Linked DNA regions of Desulfosarcina ovata subsp. ovata. The protein of the gene in region 2 interacts with the protein of the main gene of each other region in a pairwise test. Links are inferred from orthologs where the notes say so. Each region holds a gene or a part of one and is shown on either strand. Other genes may lie near its edges. The genes, in order: eno and rpe.

Region 1 (3,196 bases), 4.8 Mb from region 2 along the record:
GTTGCACCGAAGATGGCCCCTTCGGTGGTTGCGCTGCGTGGCATTTGAATTGCGTCAGCCTGTACCATATTTGCCTGTTCAGGAAAACCGGCTATTCAAATTTTTTCTGAAAGTCCTCCACGGCCTGCTGAACCGTATCGACCGCTTCCTGGTTCTGTCTCTGGGGGGCGCTGTCGGAAGGGGCAGCCGATGCCTTCAAGGCCTCCAGGTCCATCAGATCTGCCGGAACGGACGGGTTGGCCTCCAGTTCCGTCACGCGGATTTCCCGAGCCAGGTGCCCGTTGATGTGGAACGTGATCTGATAGGGAAACCAGCTTTTTTGGACCGGTTGCCACTTGCGATAGTAAATTTCCATCCGGCTTCCGGGGACCACCAGCAGCAGCCGAACGGGGAAAAACGTTTTTTTGTCGATGGCCAGCTGGGATACGGATTCGTCGGGATAATCCGCCCCGATGACAAAAACGACGCTCTGTTCAATCCGGCCAAGGCTGGAGATGTCCGTGTCAATCCCCAGTTGGCGGGCAGACTGCATCAGTTGGCCGCGAGTGCGGCTGCGCAGGATGCCCTGGTATCGATCAAACGGGGATTCTCCAACGACGGTCCGGCCGTCAATAACGGTTAGTGATCTGCCGGCATAGACCAGATGCGTTCGTCGGATGCGCGTTGAAACGATATCGGAGCGAAACCGCAACGGCATCACATAGATGGTCGTCTCCTCAAAAATTGTCGGGGGGGTATCCGGCGTTTGGGGATAGATCAACAGCTTCTGGTGGCAGCGGAGGGTAGCGATGGCGCCCATGGCTTCGGCGGTATGCCCAAAAATCTGTGTGCTGTCGAGAACATAGGCACGGGCTGGCGGTGATCCGACGGCCACGGTGAACACAACCGACAGGACAGCCCCAAGAAGGGCTGCCCGTATCGGTATCATGAGTTGTCGTGTCATGCGCTGGGGGTCCATCCGGGAGGTCTAATCGCCGATAAAAATATCCTGGGCGAAACGCGCCCCTTGGCCGAGTGTTTCCTCGATGCGGATCAGCTGATTATATTTGGCGATGCGATCGGACCGCGACAGGGAGCCGGTTTTGATCTGGCCGGCATTGACCGCCACGGCCAGATCGGCGATGAATGCATCTTCGGTTTCGCCGCTACGGTGGGAAATGACCGTGGTATAGCCGGCCTGTTTGGCCATTTCGATGGCATCCAAGGTTTCGCTGACTGTTCCGATCTGGTTGAGTTTGATCAGAATCGAATTGGCGATGCCGTCATTGATGCCTTTGGCGAAGATGGTGGGGTTGGTGACGAAAATGTCATCGCCCACAATCTGGATGTACTCGTCAAGCCGTTCGGTGAGCACAACCCAGTTTTCCCAGTCCTGCTCGGCAAGGCCGTCTTCGATTGAGAGGATCGGATATTTTTCCACCAGGTTTTCAAAATAGTCGACCATTTCAACGGCAGTGAGGGACTTGTTCTCACCCTTGAGAAGGTATTTTTTCTTTTCGTACAGCTCGCTGGCGGCCACATCCAGGGCCAGCCCCATATCCTTGCCCGGCGTGTATCCGGCGGCGTTGATCGCTTCCATGATAAAACTTAAGGCCTCTTCGTTGGACTTGAGGTCGGGTGCGAAGCCGCCCTCGTCCCCCACGGCCGTGCTGAGCCCCTTGGACTTGAGAATTTTTTTCAAGGCGTGGAAGGTCTCGGCTCCCATCTGAATGGCCTGGGCCATGGTTTTGGCACCGAAGGGGACAATCATGAACTCCTGGATATCCAGGTTGTTGGCCGCATGGGCACCGCCGTTGACCACATTCATCATGGGCACCGGCAGGATGCGTGCGTTGATGCCGCCCAGATAGCGGAACAGGGGCAGGCCGAAGGCGTTGGCCGACGCCCTGGCGGCCGCCATGGAGACGCCCAGAAGGGCATTGGCACCCAATTTGGATTTATTTGCCGTGCCGTCCAGTGCCAGCATGCAGGCGTCCAGGGTCAGTTGATCGGAGGCATCCATGCCACGGATTTCATCGGCGATTTTCGTGTTGACATTGTTGACAGCGGTGACCACGCCTTTGCCGCCATACCGTTTGGCCCGGGTATTGCGCAGTTCGAGAGCCTCCCGTGTGCCGGTGGACGCGCCGGAAGGAACCGCTGCCCGGCCGGTGGCGCCACAGGCCAGCATGATCTCCACCTCAACGGTGGGGTTTCCCCGGGAATCCAGGATTTCTCTCGCTTTTACATCAATGATTTCCGTCATGGTTGCTTTTCCCCATTGTCTGGTTTGCCGGGGCCACATCGGCTTTGCCGATGCCCTGCAAAAAATTTATGTTAAGTAATTATAGCATGTTAAAGGGATGGCAAATCTTCGTGGAACATGCCAGTTGCCGCTTGACAATTTAACGCCAAATGTTACTCTGCTTGCCCGGTGATGTCAAGAAATTGGCCGGAAATGGCCAGTGTAATCGCATTTAACTTTAAGCCGGTTTATTAGCATCCCCCTGGGGTTAGGCCGGCGGAAAGAAATAATTCCACCATCCTGCTTGTCTTTGTGCCCGTCTACTGCGTTGCCGCCACCGGCACATATTCTCGATATGCACCGGTGACGGCGCCTTGTAGACGACCACAAATCCGTCGCGATCTGGGGGAATTATTTCTTTCCGCCAGCCTTAACGAAAGAAGCGAGATCGGGAACAACCCATGCCTACAAAAACAAATGATTTATATACCACCGCCCACCTTTTCGTGGCCGCCGTACGTGTACTGGACCATCGGGATGGCGCCCCGCCTTCCCTCAAGGCCGTCTGTGGTCAGCTGGCCTATTCGGAGGAGAAGGGGAGTTACCTGCTCAACCGGTTCAAGGAACTGGGGATTGTCGACACGGTGAAAAGCGGTTTCAATGATCGCATTGTGGTGGCCGACCATCTGGCCATCGAAGCATTGCCGCGCGATGCCGAAGAGAGCCGCCTGGAACAGGAGTTGAAAAAGTTCAAGCAGGGCAAAAACGCCATGCAGGAGAAGGTGGAGTCCATCAAGGCCCAGCAGAACCAGAAAAAGCAGGATCTTTTCGCCGAAATCGAGAAGAAACTGAAACAGAAGATCGAAAAAAAATAAAACTCCGCGAGTTGTTGCTATTCGGCCAGTTTTCCCGCGGCGGCCAGATCTTCCAGACCGAGGGGATCGAGAAGGCGGATCGTTTTCCCCTCCACCC
Region 2 (3,186 bases):
CGCTGCCGCCGCCGATGGTGACCACGTGGAAAGGGGGCTTTCGCCTGCGGTTATCGTTTTTGGTCACACCTCATTCCCCCCTGCGCAAAATAACGAGCGTCAATTCTCCCCCGCCGTTGGTTTGAATTCCAGCCGCAGGTCGCCGGCACATCCTTTTTGGGTGATGCCCTTGGCAATGACCAGTTTCTTGCCGGTTTCCGTCCCATCGGCGAATACCCGGGGATCATGGCCGGGCCCCTGGCGGGAAAATGCGCGCACGCGACGATAGCGCCTGTCCACATATCCCTTCAGGGCCGGGTCGGCCGTGGCGACAGGCAGGTCACTGGGTAAATTCGTGCGAATGCATTGGGCGGCCATATGCAGGGTGCTTTTGAACCCCTCGATAATGCCCACGGCAAAGTCGGTTTTGCGATACCGGTTGAGCCCCTTCTGGCGGCGGTAATCCGTCCAGGCCGAGTCGATATAGCGGCTGACCGCCCCATGCACATATTCGGCAATCTGGACGTTCTTGCGGGTACCGCTGATCTCCAGCACGCGTCCCATTTTGCCCTTGTCCAGTACCCAGGCCTGAATCCATACGCCCTGGACAAAATAGAAGTCCTGCAGCAGCAGGGCCAGGTGATAGGCCTCACGGAAATGGCGCAGGCATGGCGTACCGATGAAGATGCTCACATATGTCTGCGCAGCGCCCTTTTGGATCAGTTCCAGATTGTGTCGGGCAATCAGTTCGTACGCCTTGCGCATGGCGGCCGTGGCCTCGTTGGCGTTGCTGCTCTCGGCCAGGGCCATGAGTTTTCTGACCTTGACGACGATGCGGTCGCGCGTGTCCAGGGGGTCCCCCTGGCGCAGGCGTTCGCTCAAGGGCCGATAATTAGCCGCCGCCGCCGGGTCGGCCCTGAGCCACCCGCAGGCCCTCTGGAACGCGGCGCCATGGTCGGTCTCGGCGGTGGCCCGGAGACCTTCGTGGGCCACCTGATGGGCCATTTCGTGCAGCAATACCGCTTTGACATCATCCCAGCGGTGCCGGCTGACCAGTTCCTGGCTCAGGGCAATCTCTCGTCTGGCCGCATGCCAGCTGCCCAACTTGTTCGGCATTTCCCGAATGCCGAAAAGTGGGCGGCGGACCGACTCCCTGAATTCGGCCGGCACCAGCCAACGGGCGTTTTCCCATTCCGCGGCAAGACCCCGCAGGACCTGTCGTTCAAAAGCAGTCTGCAGTGCCGGATCTGCCTGTCCGGCGGCGAGGTAAGCTTTTCCGGGTGATTTTTTTAAGCGGGCGCGCATTCAGGTTCCATGGTTTTCAGGAGTCACAGTCTCACCAGTTGGCCTTGAGGCGGGTAATGGTCTGACGGTAGTCGTCGCTGCCAAAGATGGCGCTGCCGGCCACAAAGACATCCACCCCGGCCCGGGCAATGCGAGCGATCGTGTCGACATTGACGCCACCGTCGATCTGGATCAGGGTTTGGAGTTCCTGCTGCTGGATCATGGCTTTGAGCTGGGCCACCTTTTCCAGGGATGAGGGAATGAAGGTCTGGCCGCCGAAACCGGGGTTGACGCTCATGATCACGACGAAATCCAAATCGGTCAGAATCCATTTCAGCGATTCCACAGGAGTCGCCGGGTTGAGGGCCACACCGGGCCGGACCCCTTTTTCCCGGATCAGCTGGATCGTCCGGTGCAGGTGGGTGCAGGCCTCCTGATGAACGGCGATGGTATCGGCTCCGGCCGCGGCAAAATCGGCCACATACCGTTCCGGCGATTCGATCATCAGATGCACATCAACGGTCAGGGCCGTGGTTCGCCTGACGGCTTCGACCACCAGGGGGCCCATGGTAATGTTGGGCACATAGCGCCCGTCCATGACATCCACATGAATCCAGTCCGCACCGGCCGCTTCCACCGCACGAATCTCATCCCCCAGTCTGGAAAAATCCGCCGACAGAATCGACGGTGCAATTGCTTTCATGGTACGCTCCTTCTCGCCAGTCGCAGCCCGTTACAGTGCCCATCCACCATTTCCGGATTCCACCAGCCGGACATCGATATAAATAAACACCGTGGGGGTATCATTTTTTGGTAGCAAAAGCCAGATCTCTTGATATCCGCCCCAGGGCGATCGCATTTGGATTGATTTTTGTTTTTTTGGGGCCATGGTCCACTCCTACGCGTGCCAATCGTTTGGTTCTACACCGTTTTCTGTAGGAGCTGGCTATGCCTGCGATCAGATTTTTCTAATCCGGGCTCTAAATGCGATTGCCCTGATATCCGCCCGGCCTTGCGGACGAATGCATGCAGACGAGAGGTGGGTGGAGGCATGGCTTAAAAATCAACATGCAGGCAGATCCGCGCCCCACCGGATGTCGGTGCCACGGAAAGCAACGGCCGCTGTTGCTGGTATATGTGTTGACGAAATTCGATTGCCCGGTCGCGGTTGAACTTGTGCGCACCGGAGACGGCACCAAAAATGTTGCCGGCGTAAAAACCGAATTCCACAAAACTGATGACACCGCCCAGAGCCACCTGATCGTTGTCGAACGCTTCCCAGGCGGCCCAGATCAGACCGGTATTGAGCAAAAAGGCGATGAGGGCGTCCTGGGCTCGGCCGCAGTACAACTGGCCCCCGCCGGGAACGATGGAGAGCATCCCGGCGGTGGTCGGATCCCGAAAGGCGATACGATCACTCTCTGCCAACGTCGATTCCAGCCCCGGCACCCCGAAACGGTCCTGACTGACCGGCCGGATCCGGTCGAAGGCCTCCCCGGCAAGCCGCCAGCGGCCCTGGTCCACATGCAGCCAGCCCAGTTCATAGTGCGCCCGATCGACCACATCCGCCGGGGGGCTCAGGGCAATGAGGTTGTGCAGGTCCAAAATGGCCTGCTCGATCATTCCCTGGCGAGCATGGCAACGGCTGAGCATAAAAAATGCCTCATGCTTCCACGGCGAATCGGTAACGTCTTGCGTACGGGCCTGGAAAACCGTTGCGGCCGCGGCATACCGGCCGGCGTTGAAGTGAGCCATTCCGATTTGATGCTGGGCCTCGACAACGCGACGGTCGGAGGGAAAGAAGTGGATGAAGCGGCTAAACTCGGCAATCGCTTCGTCATGGGCCCCGGCATCGAAACGCGACCGGGCATAGCGGTATTGCGCGTCGGCGTCGATGGTCAAGGGCTCGCTGCCGTGGGCCGG

The links.
Region 1: the proteins of rpe (region 2) and eno interact in binary tests that used the Escherichia coli proteins (3 or more experiments, as listed by UniProt). The link is inferred for Desulfosarcina ovata subsp. ovata from one-to-one orthologs.

The regions. Positions count from the first base shown.
Region 1 is NZ_AP021879.1:5,519,562-5,522,757, forward strand. The notes cover bases 107-3,072. They hold eno (phosphopyruvate hydratase), read right to left. Parts: upstream 2,246-3,072; coding sequence 968-2,245; downstream 107-967. Other genes in these bases: GN112_RS24210 (hypothetical protein), read right to left, coding at 107-943; GN112_RS24220 (MarR family transcriptional regulator), read left to right, coding at 2,686-3,072. Outside these bases: more of GN112_RS24210, read right to left, coding at 92-106; more of GN112_RS24220, read left to right, coding at 3,073-3,099; GN112_RS24225 (Crp/Fnr family transcriptional regulator), read right to left, coding at 3,117-3,196. UniProt on the Escherichia coli protein: Catalyzes the reversible conversion of 2-phosphoglycerate (2-PG) into phosphoenolpyruvate (PEP). It is essential for the degradation of carbohydrates via glycolysis.
Region 2 is NZ_AP021879.1:720,355-723,540, forward strand. What follows is about bases 142-3,097. They hold rpe (ribulose-phosphate 3-epimerase), read right to left. Parts: upstream 1,967-3,097; coding sequence 1,316-1,966; downstream 142-1,315. Other genes in these bases: GN112_RS03200 (DUF2786 domain-containing protein), read right to left, coding at 142-1,284; GN112_RS03210 (hypothetical protein), read right to left, coding at 1,997-2,152; GN112_RS03215 (tetratricopeptide repeat protein), read right to left, coding at 2,320-3,097. Outside these bases: GN112_RS03195 (gluconeogenesis factor YvcK family protein), read right to left, coding at 1-67; more of GN112_RS03200, read right to left, coding at 100-141; more of GN112_RS03215, read right to left, coding at 3,098-3,186. UniProt on the Escherichia coli protein: Catalyzes the reversible epimerization of D-ribulose 5-phosphate to D-xylulose 5-phosphate.